2 regions of the Mesorhizobium sp. CA6 genome follow, and region 2 is predicted to be linked to the other one. Evidence: predicted binding sites of a transcription regulator. Region 2 holds the regulator's gene; the other holds the start of a gene.

Region 1 (4,776 bases), on a different contig from region 2:
CCATCGGCCTTCTTCTGCGTGTCCGACACCTCGATTGAAAAACCATCGCCGGAAATCACGCCGGCATCGCCCATCTGGCCGCCGGATTCGCCATAGAACGGCGTCTGATTGACGATCACGGCGACCGCGTCGCCCTGGGACGCGCTATCGATCGCTTTGCCGTCCTTGACCAGCGCCTGGACGATGCCTTCGGCCTGCTCGGTCTCATAGCCGAGGAACTCGGTCGCGCCGGTCTTTTCCCGCACGGAAAACCAGACCGTCTCGGTCGCGGCTTCACCCGAGCCAGCCCAATGCGCGCGCGCCTCGGCCTTCTGCCGCTCCATCGCGTCGGTGAAGCCGGCGATATCGACCGAGATGCTGCGCTGGCGCAGCGCATCCTGCGTCAGATCGAGCGGGAAGCCGTAGGTGTCGTAGAGCTTGAAAGCGGTCTCGCCGTCCAGCATATCGCCGGCTTTGAGCGTCTCGGTCGCGTCCGAAAGCAGGCCGAGGCCGCGCACCAGCGTCTTGCGGAAGCGTGTTTCCTCGAGCTTCAGCGTCTCGGTGATCAGCGCCTCGCCGCGCACCAGCTCGGGATAGGCCTGGCCCATCTCGCGCACCAGCGCCGGCACCAGCTGCCACATCAGCGGATCCTTGGCGCCGAGCAGCTGCGCGTGGCGCATGGCGCGGCGCATGATGCGGCGCAGCACATAGCCGCGCCCCTCGTTGGAAGGCAGCACGCCGTCGGCCACCAGGAAAGAGGACGAGCGCAGGTGGTCCGCGATGACGCGGAAGGATGCTGCATTCTCCTGGTTGTGGCCGTGCCCGAGCGCCGAGCACGTCGCGTCGATCAGATGCTTGAAAAGGTCGGTCTCGAAGACGCTTTCGACCCCCTGCAGGATGGAGGCCATGCGTTCCAGGCCCATGCCGGTGTCGATCGAGGGACGCGGCAGGTCGATGCGCTCTTCCTTCGTCACCTGCTCATACTGCATGAACACCAGGTTCCAGAATTCCAGGAAACGGTCGCCGTCCTCTTCCGGGCTGCCGGGCGGGCCGCCCCAAATATGCTCTCCGCGGTCGATGAAGATTTCCGAACACGGCCCGCATGGGCCGGTGTCGCCCATCGCCCAGAAATTGTCGGAGGTCGGGATGCGGATGATGCGGTCGTCGGAGAAGCCGGCGATCTTCTTCCAATAACCCGCCGCCTCGTCGTCGGTGTGATAGACGGTGACCAAGAGCTTGTCTTTCGGCAGACCGAATTCCTTGGTGATCAGGTTCCAGGCAAGCTCGATCGCGCGCTCCTTGAAATAGTCGCCGAACGAGAAATTGCCGAGCATCTCGAAGAAGGTGAGATGGCGCGCCGTGTAGCCGACATTGTCGAGGTCGTTGTGCTTGCCGCCGGCGCGGACGCTCTTCTGCGCGGTCGCGGCGCGCGAATAGGGGCGCTTCTCCAGCCCGGTGAAGACGTTCTTGAACTGCACCATGCCGGCGTTGGTGAACATCAGCGTCGGATCGTTGCGCGGCACCAGCGGGCTGGAGGCGACGATCTCGTGGGCCTCCTTGCGGAAGTACTCGAGGAATGTCGCCCGGATGTCGTTCACGCCACTCATTGCATACTGCCTTTTTCGCAAGAACCGCCGGCCCGGCCGGCGGCAAATGGGCTTTGGTGTTTCAGAAGATAGATTGGCCTTTTAGCGATAGCTCTTGTGCCTGTCCAGAAACACGGAAAACAGGCGTGTCGCTCAAAACTGCGCAAGCGGTTTTGGGAAAACGACAGGCACAAGCATGGACCAAAGCGCATTGCCTGAATTCATTGCAGCGCGACGCGCTTTGGGCCGATCGGCGGACGAGCGGCGGCTCAGCCCCGCCCGCACAATGCAAAACCGCCGGCACGAAGGCCGGCGGTTCGGGTTACGCAATACAAGAACTCGATTACATAAGCATAAGGCGATAAACCAGGATTGCGGCCGAACTCCGGCTAAGCCAACCAACTATCCTCGGGCGCCTGCGGATCGCCCCGGAGCGCAAAATCCCAGGTAAACGCACTTTACAGGGCGCCGGCTTCATCCTCGAAACCGTCGTCGCCGCCTTCGGAGCCGCCATTCTCGAGGAATTTCTCGGCGATCAGTCCGGCATTCTGGCGCAACGCAAGCTCGACCTCACGCGCCGTATCAGGATTGTCGCGCAGGAACAGTTTTGCGTTCTCGCGACCTTGGCCGAGGCGCTGGGAATTGTAGGAGAACCAGGCGCCCGACTTCTCGATGACGCCGGCCTTGACGCCGAGATCGATCAGCTCGCCTGTCTTCGACACGCCCTCGCCATACATGATGTCGAACTCGACCACCTTGAAGGGCGGGGCCAGCTTGTTCTTCACCACCTTGACGCGGGTCTGGTTGCCGACGACCTCGTCACGGTCCTTGACCGAGCCGATGCGGCGGATGTCGAGGCGCACCGAGGCGTAGAATTTCAGCGCGTTGCCGCCGGTGGTCGTCTCGGGCGAGCCGAACATGACGCCGATCTTCATGCGGATCTGGTTGATGAAGATGACCATGGTGTTGGAACGCGAGATCGAGGCGGTCAGCTTGCGCAGCGCCTGGCTCATCAGGCGAGCCTGAAGACCGGGCAGCGAATCGCCCATCTCGCCTTCGATTTCAGCGCGCGGCGTCAGTGCCGCCACCGAGTCGACGACCAGCACGTCGATGGCGCCCGAACGCACCAGCGTGTCGCAGATCTCCAACGCCTGCTCGCCGGTGTCGGGCTGCGAGATCAAAAGGTTCTCGAGGTCGACGCCAAGCTTGCGGGCATAGACCGGATCGAGCGCGTGCTCGGCATCGACGAAGGCGCAGATACCGCCCTTCTTCTGGGCTTCCGCCACCGTGTGCAGCGCCAGCGTCGTCTTGCCCGAGCTTTCCGGCCCGTAGATCTCGATGATGCGGCCGCGCGGCAGGCCGCCGACGCCGAGCGCGATGTCGAGGCCGAGCGAGCCGGTCGGCACGGTTTCGATCTCGACCACCTGCTCGTTGGCGCCGAGCCGCATGATCGAGCCCTTACCGAACGCGCGCTCGATTTGCGACAGCGCCGCGTCCAGAGCCTTTGATTTGTCCACTGCCTTATCCTCTACAAGCCGCAAAGAATTCTGAGCCATGATACATCACCCCTTGGTCGTCAATGAAGGCCGGACAATCCGTGATCCCTGCTTGTTTTGTACCTTTTTTGTTCTCATTTGGCAAGGGGCAACAAATATCTGAAAAATAATCAATATCTGGATTTGTTCTATTTTTGTCTCACCAGGGCTGGTGCGGAGTGCAACCACCGGTCCAGAAGAGATTTCGATACCCGGCCGTCCGAATCGCAACCCCGATTGCAGGGCGACCTGAGGAAACCTAGAGCAATTGCGGTGCGTGCCGGCTTTCCGTCCAGGATAAAGACTTAGAGCAGTTCAGCGATTCCGTGAAACGCTGAACCGCTCTAGTGTGCGCGGCCGCACGATCAACGAAAGTCATCGACCCGAAATGCCGATATCCCCAACAATCCTGGCGCTTGGCGGCGCCCATATCGACCGGCGCGGCCAGGTCTCGGGCGTCTATGTGCCCGCGGCTTCGAATCCCGGCGTCATGCGCGAAGACGTCGGCGGCGTGGTTTTCAACGCGCTGCGCAGCGTGGTGAAGCGCGGCGTGTCGGCCTCGCTGATCTCGGTGCGTGGCGGTGACGCTGCGGCGGACACGGTCGCCTCGGCGATCGACAACGCCGGGATAAAAGACCTTTCGGTGGTGTTCCTCGACCGCACGACGCCGAGCTACACGGCGCTGATCGATGCCGAAGGCGAGTTGATCGTCGGGCTTGCCGACATGGCGCTCTACGACCTTGCCTTCCCCAAACAAATAAGGCGCGCCAAGGTGCGCGAGGCGATCGCCGCCACCGACGCCATCCTGTGCGACGCCAACCTGCCGACGGCCGCGCTGGAGCGTCTGCTGGCGCTTGCCGGCGGCCGGCCGGTCTTCGCCATCGCCGTCTCGCCGGCCAAGGTCGTCCGCCTGGCGCCGCTGCTCGACAACCTGTCGCTGCTCTTCATGAACCGCCGCGAGGCCGCCGCGCTGGTCGGCGCGGCGCCATCCGGCGAAACGCTCGTCGACGCGCTCCGGCGGGCTGGCCTGAACGCCGGCGTGGTCACGTCCGGCAGCGCTCCGGTGCTGGGCTTCGACGATACCGGCATCTTCGAGATCGACCCGCCCGCGCCGCGCAAGGTGGCCGACGTGACCGGCGCCGGCGACGCCTTGACCGGCGCAACCGTCGCCGCCTTGCTGCGCGGCCTGCCGCTGCGCGCAGCACTACGCGAAGGCCTTGCCGCGGCGATGCTCGCCATAGAGAGCCCGCAGGCCGTGCCGTCCTTCACGATCGCCACCTTCACGCAGGCGCTTGCCCTTGTGCCGGAGCCGCGGGAAGTGGCATAGGGCCACCACTGCCGAAGCAATCCCTTCGGATCGGAGACAGCCATGACACCTGACACCGCCCGCCCCTTCGTCGATATCCATCCGCCGGTGGCCGAGGCGCTTGCCGCCGGCCGGCCCGTGGTGGCGCTGGAAAGCACCATCATCACCCACGGCATGCCCTACCCCGACAATGGCGCAATGGCTGCCAAGGTCGAGCAGATCATCATCGACTGCGGCGCGGTACCGGCAACGATCGCCGTGGTCGACGGCCGCATCAAGATCGGCCTCTCCGACGGCGAGCGCGAATCGCTTGCCATGACGGGCGACGCCATGAAGCTGTCGCGCGCCGATCTCGGCTTCGCGGTCGCTC
Region 2 (4,776 bases):
GGATGAACAGGTCCGTCAGCGCGACGCTTTTTCTCCGCACGGCCCTCATGTCGACATCGTTCCAGAGATCCAGCGCCCCTTTCAGCGCGCGCATCGACAGCACCGGCTGCGTTCCGCACAGGAACCGCCGGATGCCCGTGCCCGCAGCGTAGCCCTGCTCGAACGCGAAAGGCCGGGCATGGCCCCACCAGCCGCTGAGCGGCTGGCGAATGTCGCGGTGATGGCGGTTCGCGGCGTAGATGAAGGCTGGCGAGCCCGGCCCGCCATTGAGATACTTGTAGGTGCAGCCGATGGCGAAATCGGCATTCGAGCCGTCGAGATCCACCGGCAGCGCACCCGCCGTGTGGCAGAGGTCCCAGACGATCAGCGCACCGGCTTCATGAGCCTTGCGGGTGAGCGCCGCCATGTCGCGCAGCCGGCCGGATTTGTAGTTGACGTGGTTGACCAGGATGACCGCGACGCGATCGTCAACCAGTTCCTCAATCGTCGGGGCATCTGCGCATTCGAGCCGCAGCACCGTGCCGGACCGCGTCGATGCGACCCCTTCCGCCATGTAGAGGTCGGTCGGAAAGCTGTCGCCCTCGGCAACAATCACCGAACGCTCGGGCCGCATTGCAAGTGCCGCATGCAGGACCTTGTAGATATTGATCGAAGTCGTGTCGCAAACGACCGTCTGGCCGGGTTTCGCGCCGATCAGCCGTCCTAGCTGGTCACCTAGCTCGATGGGCATATCGAACCAGCCGGCGGTGTTCCAGGCGCGGATGAGATCCCGCGCCCATTCCTGCCTCGTGGCAGTCTCGATCTCGCTGAAGGCGTCGATCGAAGCAGCGCCCAGCGAATTGCCGTCGAGATATAGGACGCCTTCCGGCAAGACGAAGCGATCGCGCGTCGCGCGCAGCGGATCCGCGGCATCCATCGCCTCGACTTCGGCGAGATCAGGAATTCCCCTCATTGTGCTGCCGCCTCCATTTCGATCTGGCCAAGGGGGTTGTCTCACCACCCTCGGCGACAGGGCAAGAACCTTTGGTCCTATGTTAGCTGGTCCATAGACGGCGAAGACTGCGGATCGGAACTTCGCCAAGGTTGGCATTTTGGGTTCGTTTCGTTCACGGTGCCACGCGCTTACGGTACGAGCCGACGTGATCCCAACCACGGCTTCGTGATCGTGTCGGGTTGTATTTCAGCTTAAGGGGAACTCCAAAATCGAGCGGAATCAATGCCGCTGCCCCAGGAGGGGCAGCCGGCCGTCACCGGATGCGACATTGTTTCGGCAGCCTTAACAAATTCACTAAACTTTAAACGGTTGCGGAACACAACTGGAACAGATAGTGTTTGTTCTGGGTTTGTTTTTCTGATTCTGGTTTCAGAACCCGTGGGGGCCGCCGATGCTGACGCGCAAACAACATGAACTCCTGATGTTCATCCATGAACGCCTGAAGGAGAGCGGGATTCCTCCATCATTCGATGAGATGAAGGAGGCGCTCGACCTTGCCTCCAAGTCCGGCATCCACCGGCTGATCACGGCGCTGGAAGAACGCGGCTTCATTCGCCGGCTGCCGAATCGGGCGCGCGCGCTGGAAGTGCTGCGCCTGCCCGACTCGATCGCGCCTGGCCTGAATGCCGCGAAGAAGTTTTCGCCGAGCGTCATCCAGGGCGGCCAAGGCAATCTCAGTCGCCAGATCAAGCCGACGACTCCATCACGCACCCCGACGCCAAGCAATGACGACGAGGCCGCGGCGGCCGTATCCATTCCGGTGATGGGCCGCATCGCCGCCGGCGTGCCGATTGACGCCATCCAGCACCAGACGCATTCGATCTCGGTGCCGCCGGACATGATCATGGGCGGCGAGCATTACGCGTTGGAGGTCAAGGGCGACTCGATGATCGAGGCCGGCATCTTCGACGGCGACACCGTCATCATCCGCAATGCGAACACGGCAAGCCCGGGTGAGATCGTGGTGGCGCTGGTCGACGATGAGGAGGCGACGCTTAAGCGTTTCCGCCGCAAGGGTGCCTCGATCGCGCTCGAGGCCGCCAACCCGGCCTATGAGACCCGGATCTTCGGACCGGATCGGGTCAAGGTTCAGGGCAAGCTCGTCGGACTTATCCGCCGCTACTGAGCAGAACTGCCCGGCCTTCTTCGCCCGAACGACAATCTATTGGGCCGGTGCGGCGGCTGGTTTTTCCGGCTGCTTATAGGGCGCCAGTCCCCTCGCCTCGCGCGTGTATTTCCGCTGCTCGTGCCAGGGTCGGTATGGTTCTACGACCGCGTAGCGGACGGTTGGCCGCGCGGTTGCCGATTGCGGATCGAAGAAAACGGCGGCGCTGCCGTCGCGCGCCAGCTGCCGCTTGGTGACGACGAGCACACGCGGATCGCGGCACGGGTTATAGGCCGTGGCGTCGTTGATGACGATGAGGTCGGCGAAGCCGCAGGCCGGCCGGGCGGTGTCGCGGGTCTCGGCGAGCGCGACGATCGCGCCGGAAGGATGCCGACCGATGCAGAGATCGCCGCTGCAATAGAAGGGCGAGCCGGGCGGCAGGTCGGCGGGATCGGCAATGTCCAGCGTATCTTTGGCGAACCTTTCTGGCGGCACGATCTCCTCGGCTTTCAGCGCCCGTTTCCAGTTGTCGGTGGTGAACTCGTTGGAGCGTTCGCGATTGACGGCAAGCTCGCCGCCGCCGATCGGCATCGCCACCAGATGCGCATCCTCCGAGATAAGCACGTCCGGTGTGCGGACGTGCGGAATGGCCAGCAGCGCAGCGAGCGCGAAAGGTACGGCGGCAAGCCTCAGCCAAGTGGTAGCCATGGTCGCGATGACCAGCGCGACCGTCGCCAGCAGCACCGACTGGATCGAGATCAGCCCCACGGCGTCGACCGGTGAGCGCTCGGAAATCCATGCCGAAATGGCGATCATCGCCGTCAGGCCTTTGCCCATGACAAAGAGGAAGGGACCGTCTAAGCCGAAGGGCATGGCCAGCGCGCTCAGCACGGCGAACGGCATGACGACCAATGAGACGATCGGCATGACCGCCAGATTGGCCAGCAGGCTGAGCGGCGACACCCGCTGGAAGTGCCAGATGGCAAACAACAATGTTGCGCTGCCCGCGATGAGCGACGTCACGGCGGCGCCACCCGCTCCAATCGCCAGTTTTCGCGATAAGAACCCGAGAAACGAACGCTTTGCCGGCGGCGCGGTCGTTTTGCCGGCGCGATAGTCGGCAAAGCCGGCATAGGCGCCGACCAGGGCGGCGGTGGCGGCGAAGGACATCTGGAAGCTCGGGCCGACCACTTCATGCGGCGAGACCAGGATGACGGCGATGGCAGAGATCGCCAGGTTGCGCATGGTCAGCGCCGCGCGGTCGAAAAGCACGGCGACCAGCATCACGCCAAGCATGATGAAGCTTCGCTCGGCCGCCACCACGATGCCGGAGATCACGAGATAGGCGGCGATCGACGCCAGCGCGATGCCAGCGGCATATTTCTTCACCGGCCGGCGCGACGAGAAGTCCGGAAACAGCGCGAAGGCGCCGCGCAAAAGCACCATGATCGTGCCGGCGACCAGCGCCATATGCAGGCCGGAGATCGAAATGATGTGGTAGATGCCGGTCCGTCGCATCGACTCGTTGATGGCTTCCGGAATGCCAGCACGAACGCCGACGATCAGCGCCGCCGCGATCTCGCCCTCGGAACCGCCGATGCTGCTCCTGATGTGGTCGGCAATCCCCTCGCGAGCATTTTCTATGGCCGATGCCACGCGCGCGCCAAACGGCACCTCCGTTGGCGCACTCGGGGTCGGCGCGACAAGTTTCGGATAGCCCAGGAAAAAGCCGCTGGCGCCTATGCCGGCAAAATAGCTGTCGAAGGAAAAGTCGTAGCTGTCCGGCCGAACAGGACCTGTCGGCGGCAGCAGCTTGGCATAGCCGGTCAGCATCGACCCGGCCGACATGTCGGACGGGATCCTGCGCGCCGACAGCCTGATGCGGTCCGGCGCGTAGCGCAGCTTCGGACGCTCCGTGGATATCAGATCTATGGTGAGCCGGACACGGCCGTTGGCCATCGCCTCGGCGGTGACGAGGCGGCCCGTCAGCCGTGTCTGGATTTCGGAACCCAGCATCGGGGTCGCCATCCGCCAGGTCTCCACCTTGGCCGCAAGAAAGCCCAAGGCGCAGAAAAACGCCGCCATGAAGACAAGGTGCGTTCTGTGCCGGGAACGCGAGACCGCCGCGCAGACCGCCATCAGGGCGACCGCCGCAAGCGGCCTGTAGAGGTCCGGCTCGGCGCTCAGCGAGAAGTAACAGATCACGCCGGCTGCCAGGAACACCGGCACCAGCAGGAAGCCCACGCCACGGTCAAGCTCGATCTCCATGGCGACGGCGATGCCTCGGCGCAACGCAGGAAGCGAAGCGCGGCCAAGCTGTTTGCGGATTCGGCCTACGGTGTCTATTGACGAGGCTGGCTGAAGCGCACCGGCACCGGGCGGCAGAAGCCCGGCTGGTAGACGGAGTTCCGGAAGCGAAACCGGCGCTTCTTCCGCAGGCGCGGCATGGGCAAACATCAGGCGCTCGCTGACGCCAGCTGTCGTTTCCCCGCCCTCCCTCACGCCCCGGCCACGTCCAGCCATCGGGTCTGCCCCTTGCGCCCCAGACCGCCTATGCTACATGAACGCCGGTCGCGTGGAAGTCTGCGCGAAACATGCATTTTTCAGCGCTTCCTCGAGAGTTCCATGTCCGACAAGGTCGTCACCCGTTTTGCCCCCTCGCCTACAGGCTACCTGC

Evidence for each region. Region 2 encodes LexA, which represses DNA repair genes until DNA is damaged. Its sites were predicted from a motif close to TGTTCNNNNTGTGTTCNG; they were not measured.
Region 1: LB526_RS13835 (carbohydrate kinase family protein) is a predicted target of LexA. The motif match lies at 3,246-3,263, and genes of this name have one in related genera.

The regions. Positions count from the first base shown of each region.
Region 1 is NZ_JAIUHI010000008.1:53,730-58,505, forward strand. It holds gene alaS (alanine--tRNA ligase) at 1-1,586, opposite strand, end outside; gene recA (recombinase RecA) at 2,024-3,121, opposite strand; gene LB526_RS13835 (carbohydrate kinase family protein) at 3,489-4,427, shown strand; gene LB526_RS13840 (pseudouridine-5'-phosphate glycosidase) at 4,470-4,776, shown strand, end outside.
Region 2 is NZ_JAIUHI010000012.1:144,762-149,537, forward strand. It holds gene kynU (kynureninase) at 1-952, opposite strand, end outside; gene lexA (transcriptional repressor LexA) at 1,386-2,120, shown strand; gene LB526_RS19400 (ComEC/Rec2 family competence protein) at 2,157-4,622, opposite strand; gene gltX (glutamate--tRNA ligase) at 4,725-4,776, shown strand, end outside.